Regions from separate parts of the Arthrobacter sp. I3 genome, predicted to be linked through region 1. Evidence: predicted binding sites of a transcription regulator. Region 1 holds the regulator's gene; each other region holds the start of a gene.
What was found. The regulator HrcA, encoded in region 1, represses chaperone genes, less so after heat shock. The targets are predictions, from matches to a motif close to TTNGCACTCGNNNNNNNCGAGTGCNAA.
Positions count from the first base shown of each region.

Region 2: the regulator HrcA is predicted to act here: its motif matches at 1,733-1,759, upstream of groL (chaperonin GroEL).
Region 3: the regulator HrcA is predicted to act here: its motif matches at 1,961-1,987, upstream of groES (co-chaperone GroES).

Region 1 is NZ_KI914927.1:8,834-16,165, forward strand. Features, by position in the region: gene hemW (radical SAM family heme chaperone HemW) at 1-747, shown strand, start outside; gene Y706_RS0111435 (DUF4870 domain-containing protein) at 874-1,293, opposite strand; gene Y706_RS0111440 (DUF3097 domain-containing protein) at 1,437-2,288, opposite strand; gene hrcA (heat-inducible transcriptional repressor HrcA) at 2,607-3,620, shown strand; gene dnaJ (molecular chaperone DnaJ) at 3,699-4,829, shown strand; gene Y706_RS0111455 (16S rRNA (uracil(1498)-N(3))-methyltransferase) at 4,832-5,620, shown strand; gene Y706_RS0111460 (GerMN domain-containing protein) at 5,671-6,552, opposite strand; gene Y706_RS0111465 (DNA polymerase IV) at 7,194-7,332, shown strand, end outside.
Region 2 is NZ_KI914930.1:31,835-39,166, forward strand. Features, by position in the region: gene groL (chaperonin GroEL) at 1-1,550, opposite strand, end outside; gene Y706_RS0113270 (ABC transporter substrate-binding protein) at 1,846-3,114, opposite strand; gene Y706_RS0113275 (cold-shock protein) at 3,174-3,377, opposite strand; gene Y706_RS0113280 (LytR C-terminal domain-containing protein) at 3,536-4,171, opposite strand; gene Y706_RS0113285 (DUF3263 domain-containing protein) at 4,264-4,527, opposite strand; gene Y706_RS0113290 (uracil-DNA glycosylase) at 4,731-5,537, shown strand; gene Y706_RS0113295 (siderophore-interacting protein) at 5,589-6,428, shown strand; gene Y706_RS0113300 (threonine/serine exporter family protein) at 6,624-7,332, opposite strand, start outside.
Region 3 is NZ_KI914908.1:110,460-117,791, reverse strand. Features, by position in the region: gene Y706_RS0105250 (class I SAM-dependent methyltransferase) at 1-912, opposite strand, end outside; gene Y706_RS23780 (hypothetical protein) at 979-1,413, shown strand; gene groES (co-chaperone GroES) at 2,147-2,443, shown strand; gene groL (chaperonin GroEL) at 2,524-4,134, shown strand; gene Y706_RS0105230 (acyltransferase family protein) at 4,403-6,484, shown strand; gene Y706_RS0105225 (DUF389 domain-containing protein) at 6,562-7,332, opposite strand, start outside.

The DNA of each region.
Region 1 (7,332 bases):
AAGGTCCTGGACCGCACCCACACGCCCAGCCGGGTGCCCGAGGTGGTGCAGTGGGCGCGTAATGCCGGGCTCTCGGTCAGCCTCGACCTCATATACGGGACGCCGGGGGAGTCGCTGGAGGACTGGCGCTACTCGCTCGAGACCGCACTGTCCTACGCCCCCGACCACATCAGCGCCTATGCCCTGATCGTTGAAGACGGCACCAAGCTTGCCGCGCAGATCCGCCGTGGCGAAGTGCCGGAAATCGACGACGACGACCACGCCGCCAAGTACGAACTCGCCGACGAACTGATTTCCGCCGCCGGGCTCAACTGGTACGAGGTCAGCAACTGGTCCCGCACCCCCGAACAGGCCTGCCGGCACAACCTCGCCTACTGGCGCGGGGACGACTGGTGGGGCATCGGGCCCGGGGCACACTCGCACGTGGGCGGCGTCCGCTGGTGGAACGTCAAGCACCCCACCGCCTACGCCAACCGCCTCGGCGCCGGCGCTTCACCCGCCGCCGGACGCGAAACGCTGGACTCCGAAACCCGCAACGTGGAACGGGTCATGCTCGAGGCCCGGCTCAATTCCGGACTCGACATCCCAAGCCTCGGGGGCCTGGGGGACACCGGCAGGCACGCTGTCGCAGGGCTGATCGCGGACGGCCTCGTGGACCCCGCGGCGGCTTTCAAAGGCCGCCTCATTCTCACGCTTAAGGGGCGGCTGCTGGCTGACGCCGTCGTCCGCAGGATCCTGCCGGACTAGTCTGCCCGGCAAAGCCTCCACAAGTTGGCTGCCGCATCAGCGGCCACAACACCCTGCCGCACAAAAGAGAGCCGGCCGCTGCCCCTGACGGGCGGCGGCCGGCTCTCTTGCTTGGGTCCGGGCCGGCTATTTGATCCAGCGCAGGTTGAACTCGTAACGGTGCGGCTGGCCGCGGTTGACGTGGATGCCGGCCGCCACCGAGAAGCACGTCACGGCGATCCAGATCACCGTGGCGAGCACGGCGAAGAGGTTGCCCACCACCGGGATGAAGACCAGCAAATTGGCCAGCACTGCGGCGAGCGTCGGCGGCAGCGTGAAATTGAGGGCTTCCTTGGATTCCTGTGCCGTGAACGGGCCGCGGTCCTTGAAGATGAGGTAGATCAGCAGCGACGGCACGCAGCCCAGGATGCCGCCGAAGTGCGCGAGCGTGGCCCACTGGCGGTCCTCGCTGGCCGTCAGCGGCAGCGCGTTTGCCGGAACGCCATGGTACGGGGGCTGGCCATGGCCAGCCTGATTGCCCGTGTGTTCGCGTGCGTTATCTGCCACGGTGTAGCCCTTCGGATTGCGGTGATGCGTTGCTGCCTGGGTTGTGCCTGAAATAGCCGGGACCGCACCGGAAGCGCGGCCGCCGTTTCAAGAATACTTGCTCGGGCCCGGAAATGGAGATCAGGGGCGGCCGCCGCGGCGGACTAGGGCACGGTGAGGAAGTCAATGACCTCTTCCACGCGGCCGAGCAGCGACGCCTCCAGATCAGCGTAGCTGCGGACAGCCCCCAGGAGTTTCTGCCAGCCGAGGCCGATGTCCTCCTTTGTGGAGTGGGGCCAGCCGAAAGCCATCAGGATCCCGGTCTTCCAGTCCGTGCCGCGGGGGATCACGGGCCACTGCTCGATCCCCAGGACCGCGGGCCGGATGGCCTGCCACACGTCCACGTAAGGGTGCCCCACAATCAGGACGTTGCCGGCGGCGCCCGGTGAGGCCATGACGGCGTCGGCGATCCGCGACTCCTTGGAGTCGGCCACCAAGTGGTCTACCAGCACGCCGAGGCGCCGGCCAGGGCCCGGGCCGAAGTCCGCCACGGCGGCCGCGAGGTCGTCAATGCCGTGCAGGGGCTCGACGACGATGCCCTCCACCCTGAGGTCATCGCCCCACACTTTCTCCACCAGTTCGGCGTCGTGCTTTCCTTCCACCCAGATGCGGCTGGCCTTGGCCACCTGTGCACGCTGTCCCGCCACCCGCACCGAGCCCGACGCCGTGCGGCCGGCACCGGCGGCCGGGGCGGTTTTCTTCGGGGCCGGCGGCATCAGGCGGATGGGCTGGCCGTCCAAGAGGAAGCCGAAGCCGAGGCGGAAGGACCGCGACTTGCCCCGCCGGTCCTCCAGCGCCACCACGTGCATGCCGCCGGATTTCTCCACCCGGGTGACGGCGCCCACCCAGCCGGACTGGACCTCCTCGAGGACCATCCCGCGTTCCACCGGGACTTCCGGCAACTGGGTCTTGGCGGGGGCGGACAGGTCCTGGGGTCCCCAGTTCTGGTACGACATCTCTACACGCTTACTTTGCACTCGGAATGTACGGCGGTCGGTGGAACTCTCCGGGGGCCGGAACCGGACCGCGACGGCGCGGCAACGGCAGCGGCTGCCACGGTCTCGGCGCCGACGTGACGGGAATCGCGTTCCCGCGGGCGACGCCTGGAGCGAATCCAATGCTAACAACGCGGCGACTCATATTAGACTGGTTAGCACTTAGGCATGTCGAGTGCTAACCCTTGTCCTGTGGCGGGCCGTCCATGCACCATTTGTGGACCCGGACCGGACGAGGGGGGTGGCACCGACTGCGGGACAGTCGATTGGAGGTGGAGCGTGAGCGAACCGCGCAAACTCGAAGTGCTGCGCGCCATCGTGGAGGACTACGTCCATTCGCGTGAGCCCGTTGGTTCCAAAGCGCTCGTTGAACGGCACCATCTCGGCGTCTCGAGCGCCACAATCCGAAATGACATGGCGGCGCTGGAAGACGAGGGCCTGATCACGGCACCGCACACGAGTGCCGGCCGGATCCCCACTGACAAGGGCTACCGGCTGTTCGTCGACCAGATCTCAGCGGTGAAGCCATTGTCGCCGGCCGAGCGCCGGGCCATCCAGGCGCTGCTGGAAGGATCCGAGGACCTCGACGACATCCTTGACCGGACCGTGAGGCTCCTCTCGCACCTGACCAACCAGGTCGCCGTCGTGCAGTATCCGCTGCTCAGCCGCGCCCGGGTGCGGCACATCGAGTTCGTGCTGCTGGCGCCCCGGAAAGTGCTGGCGGTTCTGATCGCGGACACCGGCAAGGTGGAGCAGCGCGTGATCGACGTCGGGCAGGACATTCCCGACGACGCGCTGGCGGAATTGCGGACCAGTTTTCTGGCCAGCCTCTCCGGTAAGCCGCTGAGCCTGATGCCGCAGCTGCTGCCCGCCGTCATTGCCGGTGGCCCGCCCGCGCGGCGCGGAGCAGCCCAGGCGCTGGCCCGCGGCCTTGAGGCCCTGGCTACGAGCAGCCGTGAAGAGCGCATGGTCATGGCCGGCACCGCTAACCTGGCCCGCTCCAATGTGGACTTCCCGCTCAGCATCGGCCCCGTGCTGGAGGCCCTCGAGGAACAGGTGGTCATGCTCCGCCTGCTCAGCGAAATGGCCGAAGACCCGCGCGGCGTGACCGTCAGCATCGGCCGGGAAAATCCCTACGACGGTCTCGCCGAGGCCTCGGTCGTGGCCACCGCCTACGGGCCGGACGCCACGGCCAAGGTCGGAGTGCTTGGGCCCACCCGGATGGACTATCCCACCACCATGGCCGCCGTCCGAGCGGTGGCCCGCTACCTTTCGAGGATCCTGGGGCCCTGACAGGCCCGGGACCGAATACGACTTCTTGCCCCACAGGCAGTGCCCCACAGGCAGTACAACAAGGAAGAGATACACACTTTGAGCAGCCACTACGACGTTCTTGGAGTCTCCCGCGACGCATCGGGGGAGGAGATCAAGAAGGCATACCGGAAACTGGCCCGGACCCTGCACCCGGATGTGAACCCCGGGGAGGACGCCTCGGACAGGTTCAAGGCCGTCACGCACGCCTACGAGGTCCTCTCCGATCCGCAGAAGCGCCGGGTCTATGACACCACCGGCAATGAGAACGGCACCGACAACGGGTTCGGCGGCGGCAGCTACTCGGGCCAGGGGTTCGCCTTCCAGGACATCTTCGAGACCTTCTTCGGCGCCGGTGGCGGCCAGGGCGGCCCGGCGTCCCGGGTCCGCCGCGGCCAGGACGCGCTGATCAGCGTCCGGATCGACCTCCGCGATGCGGTGTTCGGCGTGAACAAAAAGCTCGAGGTCGACACGGCCGTCATCTGCCCCACCTGCGAGGGATCCTGCTGCCGGGAGGGCACCCACCCGGTCCGCTGCGACATCTGTGGCGGCAGCGGTCAGGTCCAGCGCGCCGTGCGGTCCATCCTGGGCCAGGTCATGACGTCCGCCCCCTGCGGGTCTTGCGAGGGCTTCGGCACCGTCATCAAGGACCCGTGCAACGAATGCAGCGGCCAGGGCCGGATCCGCAGCCGCCGCTCCCTGACCGTCAAGGTCCCGGCCGGCGTGGCCACCGGCACCCGCATCCAGCTGTCCGGCCAGGGCGAGGCCGGCCCCGCCGGCGGCCCCGCCGGGGACCTGTACGTGGAGATCAGGGTCAACAACGACGCCACTTACGTGCGCGAGGGCGATGACCTCCACGCGAGCCTCAACATTCCCATGACGGCGGCCGCCCTCGGCACCGAAATATCCCTCGACACCTTCGACGGACAGCAGGAAATCGACGTCAAGGCCGGCACCCAGTCCGGCGAGATCATCACCCTTCGCGGTCTCGGCGTCACGCACCTGCGCGGCCACGGCCGCGGCGATCTGAAGGTGCACCTGCAGGTGGAAACGCCGGTCAAGCTCGATCACGTCCAGGAGGAACTTCTCCGCCAGCTGGCCAAGCACCGTGGCGAGCACCTCACGGAAGGAAAGCTTGCGGCCAGCGGCGGCGTCTTCGCCAAACTGCGGGACCGGCTCGGTAACCTGTAGCGGTGAGTAACCCGGTCTTCTTCACCGCCCCAGGCACCCTGAACCAGCAGGTCCCCGGCTCGGCCTTCGTCCTCGGGGGCACCGAGGCCCGCCACGCCGTCACCGTCAAACGGATCGGGGTGGGCGAAGCCGTCGACATCGCGGACGGTGCCGGCAAGCGCCTGACCGGCACCGTGACAGCCGTCGCTGCCGGGGAGCTGACCGTCGAATGCGTGGACCTGGCTGAGGAACCACGGCCCGCAACACGGCTGGTCCTGGTCCAGGCCCTGGCCAAGGGCGACCGCGATGAACTGGCGGCCGAGACCGCGACCGAGTTGGGCATCGACGCCGTCATTCCCTGGCAGGCCGAGCGGTCCATTGTGCGGTGGAAGGCCGAGCGGGCGGCGAAGGCGCATGCCAAGTGGCAGTCGGTGGTGACGGCAGCTGCCAAGCAGGCGCGCCGGGCATGGATTCCCGAGGTCCGGGCCGCCGTCGACGGCGCCGGGCTGCAGGCGGCCGTAGCGGCGGCAGACCTCGCCGTCATCCTGCACGAAGACGCCGTGCGCCCGCTCCGGCAGGTACTCGAGGCCTGGCTGGAAAGTGATGGGCCCGGCGAGGTTGTGGCAGACGATGCCGGATCCCGTGAGGTCCTGCTGATCGTGGGTCCGGAAGGCGGCATCAGCCCGCGGGAGGTGACCCGGCTTTGCGACGCCGGCGCGGTTACGGCTCTTTTGGGGCACCATGTGCTGCGTTCGTCCACGGCCGGGCCCGCCGCCACTGTGCTGGCCAGCGACATCCTCGGCCGTTGGTGACCTGCGGCAGCCGTCGCCGCAGCTGACGTGACGCCTTGTCCAGGTGACTTCTATTTGACCGTGAACCCGCGGGTGTCCTGGAATACTTCCTTGGCGCTGTCGGATGCGTCCACCTGGGACACCCGGACCTCGTAATTGCCCGGGCCGAGGTTCACGGACAAGGTGAACAGCCCGGGCCGGGCTGCATCGGCCGAGGCCGTGGCGCTGCCGTTGAGATACGCGGTCTTGGCGTTGTCGCCGTCGCCGTCAACCTTGAGGATCGCCCAGCGGAGCTTTCCGCCCTGGACGGTGCTGCGGCCACTGATCTTGACCGAACCGTCGGCCACGGACGTGCCCTCCTGCGGATCAATGATCCACACTGGTGCCACCATCCCGGCGCTGCGGGACGTCGGCTCGCCCAGGCGGACATGGTTGAAGGCGACGTAGTCGGTGTGACCGTCCACCAGCACAACCACCTGGACCTGCTGTCCGGCATCGATGAGGCCGGCGCTGGCCGCGGCAGCTGTCGCCGTGTAGACGAGCTGCTGGATGGCGCGCTCGGCCATGGCCGCATCCACGTTGCTGTTGAAGGCATCAGCGGAGACATCCACCGTGATGACGTTCTTGCCGGAAATCGACGTCGCCAGCTTCTTCGGATTTTGCCAGGGCGTGAAAAAATCCGGGTCCAATGGCTTCTGCGACATCATGACCCGCAGGGCGCGGGTGACGGGATTGTCCTGATCCGGAACGTCGCGGAACTCGCGGTATAGAAACGCGTTGTCGTTGCCGCGGCCGATCCAATACACCGGAGCCTTGTTCGACGTCTGGGCAGTCTCGAGCGGTGCGCTCGTGGTGGGGGCGCCCGACGCCGGGGCGGGAATGAGCTCTGATGGGCTGCTGGAATTTGTGATGCCGCTCTGCGGCGTCGCCACACAGCCGGACAGGACGAGCACGGCAGGCAGCGCCAACGCCAGCGCGACGCGGCGGACGCGCCCCGCCGATGGCTGCTGAACTCCACGCTTCCTGATGCCGCTGTCCCTTCTTACGCCCCGCGTTCCGCGGTGATGATCCGTTTGTAGCCGTCGCCGGCCGCTGACGGCCGCCCGATCGCTCACCGGCCGGAGGCCGGCCTGGCGATCCCGGGACAGCCGGATTCCAGCATGGCACACGGGCGCGGCGCGGCAGCCGCGTTTGGGCCCTGGCGCCGGAACTGCAACGGGAACGATATGAGGCCGATACAAAGTTGATACCTAATGGCGTCCGCTTGTGGTTCCTTGCACAGACGTGGTCCGGGCGAGGGGACGCAGCACCAGGTGTATCAGTGCATTGGCCCGCCCATCGCGGAGGCGGAGTCGTTTCCCCGCCGCTGCTGGGAGGTCAGCGTAGGGCGTCAGCGCCAGGAGTTCGACACTTTCCAGATCGTCGGTTTTTGCGCCCAACGCTGTCCGCACCCGGTCTCCAAGCACTTCGGTACGCAGCAGCGCCGGGCACGGAAGGGCACGTTGACGACGGTGAGTCCGGCCAGGCTTGGTGGAGAGCCGATGCCTGCAAGGGATCTTTAGGGCACACTGGTGCCGTGAGCGGAATCCCATGGGTGCTGCACGTCGATCTCGACCAGTTCATCGCGGCGGTCGAAGTGCTCCGGCGGCCGGAGCTTGCAGGCAAGCCGATCATTGTCGGCGGTCGGGGCGACCCCACGGAACGCGCCGTGGTGTCGACGGCATCCTACGAAG
Region 2 (7,332 bases), on a different contig from region 1:
GCCTCGGTGGTGAGGAACAGGCCGGCGATGGAAGCCGCGTTCTGCAGGGCAGAGCGGGTTACCTTGACCGGGTCGTTGATGCCGGCGGCCAGCAGGTCGACGTACTCGCCGGTGGCGGCGTTGAGGCCGTGGCCTGCGGGCAGGCCGCGGACCTTGTCCACGACGACGCCGGGCTCGAGGCCGGCGTTGAAGGCGATCTGCTTCAGCGGGGCGTCGATGGCAACGCGGACGATGTTCGCGCCCGTTGCTTCGTCACCGGAGAGCTGCAGGTTCGCGAATGCCTTGGCGCCGGCCTGGATCAGGGCAACGCCACCGCCGGCGACGATGCCCTCTTCGACAGCAGCCTTGGCGTTGCGGACGGCGTCCTCAATGCGGTGCTTGCGTTCCTTGAGCTCGACCTCGGTTGCGGCGCCGGCCTTGATGACTGCAACGCCGCCGGCCAGCTTGGCCAGGCGCTCCTGCAGCTTCTCGCGGTCGTAGTCGGAATCGGAGTTCTCGATCTCGGCGCGGATCTGGGACACGCGGCCGGCGATCTGGTCGGCGTCGCCTGCACCCTCGACGATGGTGGTCTCGTCCTTGGTGACAACAACCTTGCGGGCCTTGCCAAGGAGTTCGAGTCCGGCGGTCTCAAGCTTGAGGCCGACTTCCTCGGAGATGACCTGGCCACCGGTGAGGATGGCGATGTCGGCCAGCTGCGCCTTGCGGCGGTCGCCGAAGCCCGGAGCCTTGACGGCGACGGACTTGAAGGTGCCACGGATCTTGTTGACGATCAGGGTGGCCAGGGCCTCGCCCTCGATGTCTTCGGCAATGATCAGCAGCGGCTTGTTGGACTGCATGACCTTTTCCAGGACAGCAACCAGTTCCTTGACGTTGGAGATCTTGGAGTTGACGATCAGGATGTACGGATCCTCAAGGACCGTTTCCTGGCGCTCGGCGTCGGTGACGAAGTAGGCGGAGATGTAGCCCTTGTCGAAGCGCATGCCTTCGGTCAGCTCCAGCTCGAGGCCGAACGTGTTCGACTCCTCGACGGTGATGACGCCTTCCTTGCCGACCTTGTCGAGGGCTTCGGCGATCAGGGCGCCGATCTCGTTGTCGCCGGCGGAGATGGACGCGGTGGCGGCGATCTCTTCCTTGGTCTCGATTTCCTTGGCGGAGGCCAGGAGCTCGATGGTGACCGCGTCAACAGCCTTCTCGATGCCGCGCTTGAGGGACAGCGGGTCAGCGCCGGCCGCGACGTTGCGCAGGCCTTCCTTGACCAGGGCCTGTGCCAGCACGGTTGCGGTGGTGGTGCCGTCGCCTGCGACGTCATCCGTCTTCTTGGCAACTTCCTTGACCAGCTCGGCGCCGATCTTTTCGTAGGGATCGTCCAGCTCGATCTCCTTGGCGATGGAAACACCATCGTTGGTGATCGTGGGGGCGCCCCACTTCTTTTCGAGGACGACGTTGCGTCCCCGCGGGCCGAGGGTGACCTTGACGGCGTCGGCGAGGATGTTCAGGCCCCGCTCAAGACCGCGGCGTGCCTCTTCATCAAATGCAATGATCTTGGCCATAACGGCAGTAGTCCTTTCGGGACAGTCGTTAAGAATGAACCTTCGCTGTGGTGCCCGCGACGGACGATCCCTACCCTGCGGCCTCTGTATGCCGCCGGGTCCGGGATCTCACCCCAGCAAGGTGTTTCTTTAGCTCCTGGACCGGCTGCCCCACTTCGCGGCCGGGCGGACCGGGCGTCGTGTTAGCAGTCAGTGCGCTGGAGTGCTAAATCAATAATTAGCACTCCCCCGGGGAGAGTGCAAGCAGTGGCCGGCCCGAACCGGCCGCCACGCGGGCACAATACGCTACGAGCGATCAGCCGCCGCTGCTGCTCGCGGCTTCCGTGCCGTCCACCGTGGGCAGGTTGTCCTCGCCGTAAGTCGAAACCATATAGTTCGATTCGGTGATGTCGCCGTGGGCATCAAAGTTGATCCGTCCGGACCGGCCGTCGTAGTCGGGCCGCTGGCCTGCCCGGAGGACGCCGACGCAGTCCTTGTAGCTCGTGCATGACTTGCTGGGCGGCTGGCTGCCGCCGGCCCCGGTTCCGCCTGCCGCGGGCGTTCCGCCGGAGACCGCGACGAGGGACGCTGCGATGGAGGTCCCGGCATCGTCCTCTGCTGCGGCGGCGGCGACGGCGGCCAGGACGAGGGCGTCGTACGTCTCGGCGGCGAACACCATGTCCTTCAGCCCGGGATCAACGGCCAAGAGGTCCGCCTGGAAGGCGGCGGAGGGAAACACGCCGGGCAGAATCCCGCGTGCACCATCGAGCGCCCGGGCGCCCAGGCCAGAGCCGTACTTGCTGACTGCTCCGTCGCTGAGGACCAGCTTCTTGCCGGCGAGTCCGGCGTTGTTCAGCTCGGCGATGGCGCCCTGTGCGCCGTCGCGCGAGACCAGGATGACGGCGTCGGGGTTGGCGGCCTTTGCGGCGGCGACAGCCTGCTGCGCCTGGCCGGGGGTGAACTCCACGTCCGCCACGACTTCCAGTCCGGACTGTTTCGCCGCACCGCCGACGGCGGCGGCGACGTCTTTGCCGTAGTCGCCTTCCTCATGCAGCACCGCCAGGGTCCTGGCGCCGCCGTCTTTGACCAGTTTGGCGAGGACGGAGGCCTGGGCGGTGTCGGCGGCCGAGGTGCGGAAATAGTAGCCGCCGCTCTTGTAGTTGCTGAGCGCGGCGGCGGTGTTGGCCGGGGAGATCACGGCCACCTTGGCGTTGGCCAGCACGTCGATGGCGGCCGGGGCACGGCTGGAATCGGTCGGGCCGATCACGACGTCGGCCTTGGCGGCAACCAGCGCTTTCGCCTGGGCTGCGGCGTCCGTGCTGATGGTTTCCGGCAGCAGCTCCACCGGTTTGCCTTTGTGCCCGCCGGCAGCGTTGATCTCCTTGACGGCAAGTTTGGCCGCCGCGAGCTCGGAAGCGTTGAGGAAGTTCTGCTTGCCGGTGTTGTCCAGGATCAGGCCGATGCGCAGGGTGCCGTCACCGCTGGCGTCCGCGCTGGCCACGCGGGCGCTGCCCGCGGGGCCCAGGCAGCCCGTCAGGGCCAGGGCCGCTACTGTGCCCGCCGCCAGGGCGCGGCCCAACGGCAAATGTCCTCCGCGGCGCCCGGCCGCGTTCCTTGGGGCGTTCGTGACGGCAGCCAGTACCACTAGGCGGGCCGGACGCTTTCGGCCTGCGGGCCCTTTTCGCCCTCGCCGACTTCCAGTTCCACACGCTGGCCCTCGTCCAGGGCGCGGTAGCCTTCCCCGACGATCGCGGACCAGTGCACGAAGACGTCGTTCTCGGAACCGTCCACGGAGATGAAGCCGTAGCCCTTTTCGGCGTTGAACCATTTGACGGTTCCCAGTGCCATGGTGTCCACACTTTCAGCTAGCTTGCGTGCGGCCCATCTCGATGTGCGCCGCGGACTGCGAAGAGAAATCCGCAGATACTGTACCCACAGCGTCCCCCAGGAACGCCGGCGGCGGGCAGGGCCGCCGCCTAATAGTTATTGAGGCGTAACCGGATTGGCTACTGGTAGCCGGGGCCGAGCACGACGACAAGGGGCATGTTGAACTCGGCAGAGTCCACGAGGGTGTCCACGCCGAGGAGGGCTCCGAGTGCCTCCGCATTGTCCTTCTGCTCGATGCCGCTGTAGAAGATCACCGACGTCTGTTGCGGGACACCGCCCCAGTTGCCTGTCTCGCCCAGGACCCAGCCGTCGGAGGTGACGGTGCCGCCGACGCGGGTGGCTAGGCCGGCGGTGGTGGTCGCGTTGTAGATCGTCACCGGCTGCGTCTTGTCGACAGCGGCGGCTGTGGCGCTCGGCGTAGCTGACGGCGAAGCCGCCGGCGCGGCGGCGTCCGTGCCGACCGGCTCCGGGCTCGTCGGCGTCGGACTGGGGCTCACGGTGCTCGTGGCGGACGGGCTGCTGCTGGCAGATGCGGACGCGCTGCCACCGGCGGTCACGGCCGCGGCCTGGCCTGCGGAGAAGCCGAGCTTCGGCAGGATCAGGAAGGCCACCAGGCCGATGGCCAGGGCTACGCAGCCGGCCGCCAGGATCGGCGCCAGGCTCCGCCGCCGCGATGCCGCGACGGCCCGGTGGACTCCCTGCCGGGCAGAGGTCTCCGGGACCCGATCAAATTCATCCCGAGCGTATTTGGTCATGGTAAAACGACGTCCTTGCTGATTTCATACGGGGTGCCCGAGCCGGAACGGACGCAACAGGACGTGCACATCCGGCTGCTCGTGACGCGACTTTACGAGTCTGTTCCCAGACGACGGGCAGTGCGGGCACGTTGGCGTGATGTACGTAGTCTACGCAATCTCTTGACCAGCATGGGATCGTGGGCCAGCGCATCCTCGGTATCGATGAGGGCATTGAGGATCTGGTAGTAGTGCGTGGCGGACAGATCGAACAGCTCACGGATGGCCTGTTCCTTGGCCCCGGCGTACTTCCACCATTGCCGTTCCAAGGCCAGCATCTGCTGGTCGCGGGCGCTCAGCGCAGACTCCGCCGACACCCCGTCCGGACTCGCGCCGGCGGTTGGGAAGACAGCAGAATCCCCCGCGAGCACGTGCTCTTGCGCTGTTTCGGCCACGACACACTCCCTGGCTGATTCCAAAAAACCTGGCTGGATCCGGTAAAAAGTCAGTCCCCATGCTACGGCCGAATGACAGGGTTGTCATTCGGGCGGGCGCAGAAACGGGCCGCAGCTGGGGAAGAATGGGTGCTGTGTTTGATGCCGAGTCTGACCCCGCCAGTGAACCCGACGCGCTGTTCGAGCTGGAGCCCGCAGCCGCGGACACCCTCAGCTTCGCGGACCTGGCCCGCCGGCCGCTGGGCGCGCTGGTTGCTCCGGACTGGGCGGAGCCGCTGGCGCCGGTGGAGGCGCAGTTGCGCGAAGCCCTCGCCTTTGTCGCGGGCGAAGTGGCCGCCGGGCATGGTGTACTGCCCTCGCCGGCAAACCTGCTGCGGGCTTTCCGGCAGCCCCTGGCCGGCGTCCGCGTGCTGGTGGTGGGCCAGGACCCGTATCCGACGCCGGGGCACGCCGTGGGGTTGTCCTTCGCCGTGGACGGCGCCACCCGGCCGATCCCCCGCAGCCTGGCAAACATCTACAAGGAACTTCAGGCCGATCTCGGCTTCCCCCCGCGCGTCCACGGGGACCTCAGCCACTGGGCTGACCAAGGCGTACTGCTGCTCAACAGGGTGCTCAGCGTCCGTGCCGGCGCGGCGGGCTCGCACCGGAACAAAGGCTGGGAGGCCGTGACGGCGGCGGCCATCCGGGCCGTCGCCGGCCGCTCGTCCGTATCCGGTGCGGGCCATGCCCCCCTGGTGGCGATCCTGTGGGGGAAGGATGCCGAGTCCGTGCGGCCGCTGCTGGGGTCCGCCGCCGTGATCGCCAGCGCCCACCCCAGCCCGTTATCGGCCTCGCGCGGCTTCTTCGGGTCCCGGCCCTTCAGCCGGGCCAACGCCCTGCTGCTGGAACAAGGCAACGGCACGGTCGACTGGGAGCTTCCGCCGTTGCCGTAACAGGCCTCCGCGCAATGCTCCCGCCGGGGGTTCTTGGTTAGGCTTAGCTGCATGACATCCGTCCCCGCAGCCACCACCGCCACCCGGAACTCGCGCCCCCAGACCGATCTGACGGTCCTGCGCAGGGAGCAGCTCTCCCCGCACATGGTCCGGATCATCGCCGGGGGCCCTGGCTTCGCCGGGTTCGTCAACAACGACTATGTGGACCGGTACGTCAAGATCGTCTTTCCGCAACCCGGCGTCGAATACCCGGATCCGCTGGATTTGTGGGCCATCCGGGAAACCATGCCGCGCAGTCAGTGGCCGCACACCCGGACCTATACGGTCCGCTGGGTGGACCCGGCGGCGCAGGAACTGGCCATTGACTTTGTGATCCACGGCGACGAGGGGCTCGCCGGCCCCTGGGCGGCTTCGGCCCAGCCCGGCGATCGACTGACTTTCACCGGCCCCGGCGGCGGGTACAACCCGGATCCGGCCGCGGATTGGTACCTGTTTGCCGGCGATGAATCAGCGTTGCCGGCCATCGGCGCCGCGATCGAATCCCTGCCGGAGGATGCCCGCGGCCTCGCCCTGCTCGAAGTGGACAGCGACGCCGACGTCCAGGCCATCGCCGGGCCGGCCGGCGTCGAACTGCGCTGGCTGCTGCGCGGGGGCGCCCCCGCCGGTGAGAGCGAACTGCTGGTCACGGCGGTCCGCGACGCCGAGTGGCCCGAGGGCCGGGTGCAGGTCTTTGCCCACGGCGAGCGGGGCTACATGAAGGGCCTCCGGGACGTGTTCTACGTGCAGCGCGGGCTGGAGCGGGCCCAGGTGTCACTCTCCGGCTACTGGGCCAAGGGCCGGGTGGAGGACGACTTCCAGGCGGAGAAGAAGCTCCCGATCGGCAAGATCTAACGGCGCAAGATCTAACGGCGCAAGATCTGACGGCACAAGATCTAGCAGAGCGAGATTTGGCGCTGCGGAGTTTCCCCACCTTTGCCACCACGACGCCGGGACACGCCGGCGCGGCGGGCTGACACGCCGTCGCGTCCCGGCAAAAGTGGGGAAACCCGGCGCCTTAGGGGAGCCGACGGGCATTCCTCGCAAGATCTAGCGGCGGCGGGCCCTGCGCCGTTCGTTGCTCGCCAGGCTCCGCGTCAGGGGCCGCGCCAGGGTGTCGCCGAGCACGATGCCCGCAGCGACACCGAGCACGATGGCCCCGGCGTTGAGCATCCCGCCGGCGCCCATGAGAATCTCCGATTCCTCGATGGTCAATACATACATCGACCGGAATATAGTGAGTCCGGGGAGCAGAATCAGGGCGGCGGGAACGGCCACCACCAGCTGTGGGGCGCCCATCCGGAGGGCCACGACGCGGGCCAGCAGGCCGATCACCACGGCAGCGAGGGCCGGGGCGAAGCGGGATCCGATGCCCAGGGCGTCGCCGCCGATGAGGACCAGGTAGCCCACCACCCCCACGGCCGCCGTCGGCAGCAGCAGCTTCCAGCTGGTCTGTTCCGTGATGCCGATCATCAGCACCGCGATGGCGATCAGGATGACGATCACCCACAAGTCATACTTGGGCGGGAATGTTTTGGTGACGTCTATGGGATCCATGCCGGTCATGTCCCCCACGACGAACCCGACGGCGATGCCGGCGACCAGCGCCCCGAAAGTCAGCATGGTGGACAGGAACCGGCCGGCCGCCGTGACGGGGAAGCCGTTGATCGCATCCTGCACCGAGGACACCAGGCGTCCCGTCGGCAGGAGCAGCAGGATCCCGCCGACCACCACGATTTCGGGGGCAATCTGCACTCCA
Region 3 (7,332 bases), on a different contig from region 1:
CTGGAGGGCGACGTCGGCCACCAGGCCAGCGCGGATCACCGCGCCGTCGGGCTCGTACAGGTACCCCTCCACGGGTCCCACGGGCGCCACCGGGCCGGCACCGAAGTCCTCGCCGCTGGTGAGCTCAGCGGAACCAAGGGGCCCGAGCACGAGGGCCGCGCGCCGCACCCCGGGACGCCGCACCGCGTTGAACCACAGGGCCACCTCGGTCACGTCCCCGCCCACGGAGACCCACTGCGCCTCGCAGCCGGCCGGCACGGAATCGTGCGGCATGCCCGGTCCCATCTTCACGCCGACGGCGCGGCCGGAGCCGGCGAGTGACTCCACGAAGGACAGCGGCGGGGAGAAATCCTCCGGATCCCAGATCCGTTTGGTACCCGAGGTGGACGTCGTGCGCCGGGCCGGGTCGAGCCAGACGCCGTCGACCCCCTCGAGCGATACCGACGTGGCATCGGAATGGACCACTGTGGCATTGCGGAACGGGATCAGGTTCATCGTGGCGCAGGCGGCTGTGGCCTCGTCCATTTCCACGGCCGTGACCACCAGGTCCAGGGATGCCAGGGCCATGGAGTCCGCCCCGAGCCCGCAGCCGAGATCCGCGACGTGGCCGATCCCGGCCTCCGCGAACCGCTGCGCGTGCCGTGCCGCCACCGTGAGCCGGGTTGCCTGTTCCAGACCGGCCTTCGTGAAAATCATCTGCCGGGCGAATTCGCCGAATTTGGCCTCGGCCTTGGTCCGCAGCCGGGACTGGGTGAGCACGGCCGAGACCAGTTCGGGGGAGTGGCCGGCCTTGCGCAGCGACGCCGTGAGGCGGAAGGCCTCGTCCTCGCGGTACGGGCCCAACGACGCCAGCAGCTCCCAGCCCTCGGGGGTGAGGATCGGGGCAATATGTTCCTGCGGTGCGTCAGTCATGGCATCCAGCGTAGTTGAGGTCCGCGGGCGCGATGTGACCGGACGGCGGGGGCTAGGCTTGATGGCATGGAAGACAGCGGCACAGGCGACAGCATCTCAGCGGACACGGCCGGGCAGGACACGGTCGGCAACGACGACGCCGGGCAGGAGCGCCGGCGCCCGCAGGGACTGGCCCGCTACGCAAAACCGGCGCTGATCGCCGGAGCGGTGATCGCCGTCGTGTCCGTCGCACTTTTGGTGATTATCTTCTTCCTCGATTCCTTCAACGCCACCGTGTATTCCGTCGGCGGCAAGAACGTCCAGGACGCTACGGACGAGGCCAGGGCCATCCGCGAGACCTATGCCGCGGCCCGGCTCGGCGGCATCATCTTCCTCATCGCCGGCATTCTGCTGGCCGCCGCCGGCGCCGTGCTGATGTTCCGGCACCGGAATGACGAGGGCCAGAACACGGACGAAGACGACGGCGAGGACGTGGACTTCGACGACCTCGCAGACCAGTAGCCAGCCAGGAGGCGCGCGAATAGACGGGCTAATGGGCAGGCGCCCGCACCGCCAGGCAGTGCCAACGGCCACGGGCCACGGGACATGCCCAGCCTCCTGCGCCGCGGATGGACATGTCCTCCCCGGCAGCCCGCACCCGTTGGGTATGTCCACCGCTGAGCTTCAAGAGTGGGCATTTCCTCCCGGGTAGCCGACGCATGTTGGGCATGTCCATCGCTCAGCACGGGCACAGAGCATGATGCCCAAATGTCCTCTGGCCGCAACAAAGAATGGGCATGGCCCTCTGGACCGGCCGCCGTCGTAGGGCACGTCGATCGCTCAGCAGGGGCACAGAGCATGAGGCCTAAGTGTCCTCTGGCCGCAGCAAAAAATGGGCATGTCCTCCCGGACAGCCCACGCACGTTGGATATTTCCGCTCCGGCGGCCCGTATCCGTTGGGCATGTCCATCGCTCAGCGCGTGCAGTGAGCATGAGGCCCAAGTGTCCTCTGGCCGCAACAAAAAATGGGCATGTCCCCCAAGGGAAAATGTTCACCCGGAACGAATTTCTGGCACTCGCCTTGACCGAGTGCTAACCATTTACATAGAGTCGTCATTAGCACTCTCCCTAGGAGGGTGCTAACACATGAAGCGCGTTCCGCCAGGCACGCTGCCGGCACCGCGACGACGGTCTGTGCGCCTTGGCATCACCGCTTCATAGTCCACGAATTTGCTGACGAAAAGGAGAGGTCCGAGTGTCGGTCTCTATTAAGCCTCTTGAGGATCGTATTGTTGTCCGCCCGCTCGAAGCCGAGCAGACCACGGCTTCCGGCCTGGTTATCCCGGACTCCGCGCAGGAGAAGCCGCAGGAAGGCGAAGTTGTTGCAGTAGGCCCCGGCCGCTTCGATGACAACGGCAACCGCGTTCCCGTTGACGTTGCCGTCGGCGACGTCGTCATCTACTCCAAGTACGGCGGAACCGAAGTCAAGACCGGCGGCACCGAGTACCTCGTACTCTCCGCCCGCGACGTTCTGGCGATCGTCGTAAAGTAACTCTCTTGGACCCCCGCGCAGCCGATCCTTCGCAATGAACGGATCAGTTGCGCGGGGTTCTGTCTTGAAAGGACAAAACCATGGCAAAGCAGCTTGCGTTTAACGACGCTGCCCGCCGGTCGCTTGAAGCCGGCATCGATAAGCTCGCCAACACCGTCAAGGTCACGCTGGGCCCGCGCGGCCGCAACGTCGTACTGGACAAGAAGTGGGGCGCCCCCACGATCACCAACGATGGTGTGACCATCGCCCGTGAAGTCGAGCTGGACGACCCCTACGAGAACCTTGGCGCGCAGCTTGCCAAGGAGGTCGCCACCAAGACCAACGATGTTGCCGGCGACGGCACCACCACCGCCACCGTTCTGGCCCAGGCCCTGGTCAAGGAAGGCCTGCGCAACGTAGCGGCAGGCGCCGCACCGGGCGAAATCAAGCGCGGCATCGAGGTTTCGGTCGAGGCCGTTGCCGCCCGCCTGCTGGAGAACGCGCGCCCGGTTGAAGGCACGCAGGTTGCCAACGTGGCCGCAATCTCCGCCCAGAGCGACGAGGTCGGCGAGCTCCTGGCCGAGGCGTTCGGCAAGGTCGGCAAGGATGGTGTGATCACCATCGAGGAGTCCTCCACCACGCAGACCGAGCTGGTCCTGACCGAGGGCATGCAGTTCGACAAGGGCTACCTGTCCCCGTACTTCGTCACTGACGCGGAACGCCAGGAGGCCGTCCTCGAGGACGCCCTGATCCTGATCAACCAGGGCAAGATCTCCTCTGTGCAGGACTTCCTGCCGCTGCTGGAAAAGGCGCTGCAGAGCTCCAAGCCGCTCTTCATCATCGCCGAAGACGTCGAGGGCGAGGCCCTGTCCACGCTGATCGTCAACCGCATCCGCGGCACGCTGAACGTCGTCGCCGTCAAGGCGCCGGGCTTCGGTGACCGCCGCAAGGCCATGCTGCAGGACATCGCGACCCTGACCGGTGCGCAGGTTGTCTCCGCGGAGCTGGGCCTGAGCCTGGACACCGTTGGCCTTGAGGTGCTCGGCACCGCACGCCGCATCACGGTCACCAAGGACAACACCACGATCGTCGACGGCGCCGGTTCGGCCGAGGACGTCGCCGCCCGTGTTGCCCAGCTGCGCGCCGAGCTGACCCGCACCGATTCGGACTGGGACAAGGAAAAGCTGCAGGAACGCCTGGCCAAGCTGGCCGGCGGCATCGGCGTGATCAAGGTCGGCGCTGCCACCGAGGTTGAGCTGAAGGAAAAGAAGCACCGCATCGAGGACGCCGTGTCCTCCACCCGCGCTGCCCTCGAAGAGGGCATTGTGGCCGGCGGCGGCTCCGCCCTCATCCACGCGCTGAAGGCGCTCGACGAGGACCCCGCCGTTCAGGCCCTCGAAGGTGACGCGGCTGCCGCCGTCGGCATTGTCCGCCGCGCCCTGACCCAGCCGCTGCGCTGGATCGCCCAGAACGCCGGCTTCGACGGCTATGTCGTCGTTGCCAAGGTCGCCGAATCCGCCGTGAACCAGGGCTTCAACGCCAAGTCCGGCGAATACGAAGACCTGATCGCCGCCGGCGTTATCGACCCCGTGAAGGTGACGCGTGCGGCTCTGCGCAACGCGGCGTCCATCGCGGCGCTGGTCCTCACCACAGAAACCCTCGTGGTGGAGAAGCCGGCTGACGAAGACGAGCACGCAGGGCACAAGCACTAGGCTCTGCCCGCAGGGGGACGGTCCGGCATCTGCCGGGCCGTCCCTTTTTCTGTCGAGTCACTGCTGCCGTTCTGCCGTGTTCGTGGCCGCAAGTTGCCGTGATTCTGGCAGAGTTAACCCGTCAGGTGCCGCTCCAGCGTCGCGGGTTCACTGGAAACTCCCACGTTGGCATGCCTCAATGGGGATCAGTGGCCACCGTGGCGATTGGCCATCAAAATTACGTTTTGGTAACATGGAGGCTTTGGTTATCTGGTTGAGGGGTAGTTCTATGACACAGCAAGGAACCTTGCCCCGGCCTGCCCGGCAGAATGCCGCGGCGGGGCACGATCCCGCAGCCAAGTCCGGCCGAAAATCCACCTTCAGGCCCGAAATCCAGGGACTCCGGTCCCTCGCCGTGCTGATGGTCATGACCTATCACATCTGGCTGGGCCGGGTGTCCGGCGGCGTGGACGTTTTCCTGCTGATCTCGGCCTTCCTCATGACGCTGCAGTTCGTGGGCCGCTACGAGCAGGGCCGGTCCATGGCCCTCATCAAGCACTGGCTGCACCTGTTCCGGCGCCTCGTCCCGGCCGCCGTCACCGTCCTTGTGGCCATCCTTGCCGCAACGGTCCTCTTCCTGCCCCGGACCCGGTGGATGGAAATCATCAACCAGGGCTGGGCCTCGCTGGGCTATGCCGAGAACTGGCTCCTGCAGACCCAGGCGACGAACTACTACGCCGCGGACCACAGCCAGGCCAGCCCCTTCCAGCATTTCTGGTCCCTTTCGATCCAGGGACAGGTCTTTATCCTGTGGCCGCTCATTTTTGTGGGGGCCGCGGTCGCCGCCAAGCGCTTCAGGCTCCGCTACCGCGTGCTGCTGTGCTACATCTTCGCCGTGATCTTCGTTGTTTCGCTGCTCTACTCGATCGTCTTCACGCAGGCGAGCCAAACGGAGGCGTACTTCGACACCTGGGCCCGGCTGTGGGAGTTTGCCCTGGGCACGCTGGTGGCTTTGGCCCTTCCTGCCCTGCGGCTTCCGCGGGCCTGGCGGGTCGGGCTTGGCTGGCTGGGCATTGTGGCCATGCTCAGTTGCGGCCTCCTGCTCAACGTCCAGGCTTCCTTCCCCGGGTTCGTGGCGCTCTGGCCCACCCTGGCGGCCGCCTGTGTCATCGCAGCCGGGCAGTCGGGCAGCAAGCTGGGCGTCGACCGCATCCTGAGTTCGAAGCCCCTGGTCCGGCTGGGCGACATTTCGTATGCCCTGTACCTGTGGCACTGGCCGGTTCTGGTCATCGCCCTTGCCGTGATGCACAGGGAAAAGGCTGGTCTGATCACAGGCGCCGTCATAGTCACTGTTTCACTGGTGCTCGCCTACCTCACCACCCGCTTCATTGAGAAGCCCTGGCGTGAGTGGCAGTGGCCGGAGGTGCGGCGGCGCCGTGCCCTCGTTGCCATCGGCGTGGCCGTGGTCACCGCCGCCGTGCCGCTGGCCGGGATTCAGATCCAGCAGCACCTCGAAAGCGAAGCAGTCCTGGCCCAAGCCCCGAAGAACAACCCGGGCGCCTTGGCGCTGACGCCGGGCTTTGTGGACCAGGCCGACGCGAACGCCGTCCTGCTCCCCACCCCGCAGACGCTGCCGCAGGACTGGGCCAGCCTCCCGAATTCGTGCTCCGGTGACCTGCAGCCGCAGGACCCGGTCCTTCAGAAGGACTGTTTCCAGAACAACCAATCCGACACCGGAGCGAAAAAGGTCCTCGTGATCGGGGATTCCCACGCACAGCAATGGCTGGGCTCGATTGCTCCCCTCAGCGATGAGAAGGGCTGGCGGCTCTACGCCATGCTCAAGGGTGCCTGCAAACCCAACATAGCGCCGCAGCACGTCTCGGCGGATTGCGACAATTTCAATGCGGCCGTCGCATCGGAAGTGAAGAACAACCCGCCGGACGCCATCATCATCGTGGGCACTGAGGCGGCGCCGTCGTCGCCACAGGAGACCGTGATCCCGGGCTTCGAAGCCACTGCGAAGGCTTGGACGGACGAGGGCATCAAGGTCGTGGCCCTCCGGGACAATCCACGCTTTACCTTCAACATGGCAGAGTGCGTAGCGACAAAGGGTGCCGACGCGCCGGACTGCAGGCCGCGCGAGCAGGGCCTCCTTGCGGCAACGAATCCCTTGGCCGCGCTCGAGGCCAAGCTGCCGGGCGTCGCGTTCGTTGACATGACTGACCTGATCTGCACCGGCACGGAATGCCCGGGCGCGGTCGGCAACACCTACGTCTACCTGGACAACAACCACCTCAGCCGGAGCTATGCGGCCAGTATGGCCCCCATGTTCAGCGAGAGGCTCCTCGCCGCGACCGGATGGGGCCCCTAAGCCCGACGTTCCCCGGCCCCTAAGCCCGACGTTCCCCGGGACTGCCGGCCGTCGCGGGCACCTGCGGCGCCCGTGGGTCAGTGCTGGGAGCGGTCCGCCCTGCGCCTCAGCTGGCGGGCGGTGTCCGGTGCCAGCCGCCTGGTCACCAGCCGGTAGAACAGCAGGACGCCGACGGCGGCCACGACGATTCCGACCAGGTTCAGGAACAGCTGCAGGGCGGAGCCGGCTGCCTTCTGGTACTCGCCCAGGACCAGTGCCACGGCCACGAACCCGGCTGCCGGCACCGTGGTGACGGAGATGAACACCCCGATCAGCGCCGCCGAGCGCCGGCTGATGACCGACAGCATCCCGGCTGTCCCGGCGAGGACGGCGACGATCAGGGAATAGGGGCCGGGGTGGTAGATGAATTCAACTGCTGAACCGTGGTCCAGCGCGTCCGCGGGGAACAGCCCGAGTGGCACGGAGAGCCACGCGGTCAGCGCGGCGGCCAGCATCGCGACGGGAAAACCAACGCCGAGGGCCAGGGCCGCGTCACGGCCAAGCCGCCGCTGGCGCCGGACCAGGGCCACGGCCAGGGCAGCCAGCGGGCCGAACTCCGGGCCTACGGCCATGGCACCGACAATCGCAATGGTGGAGTCCGTCACGATGCCGATGGCCGCCAGCTGGGTCGCCAGGACCAGGAACGCCAGGAAACTCCACGTCAGGCGCGAATCCTCGCCGGTCTGCCGCGACACCTCGTCCCAGATCACGGCGTCCGCGCCCTCACCTGGAGCCTCCGCCTCCGCCCTGTCGGCGCGGTCCGAGAGCACAAGGTCCGGTGCGATGACCGTAATCGATCCCCGCTGCTG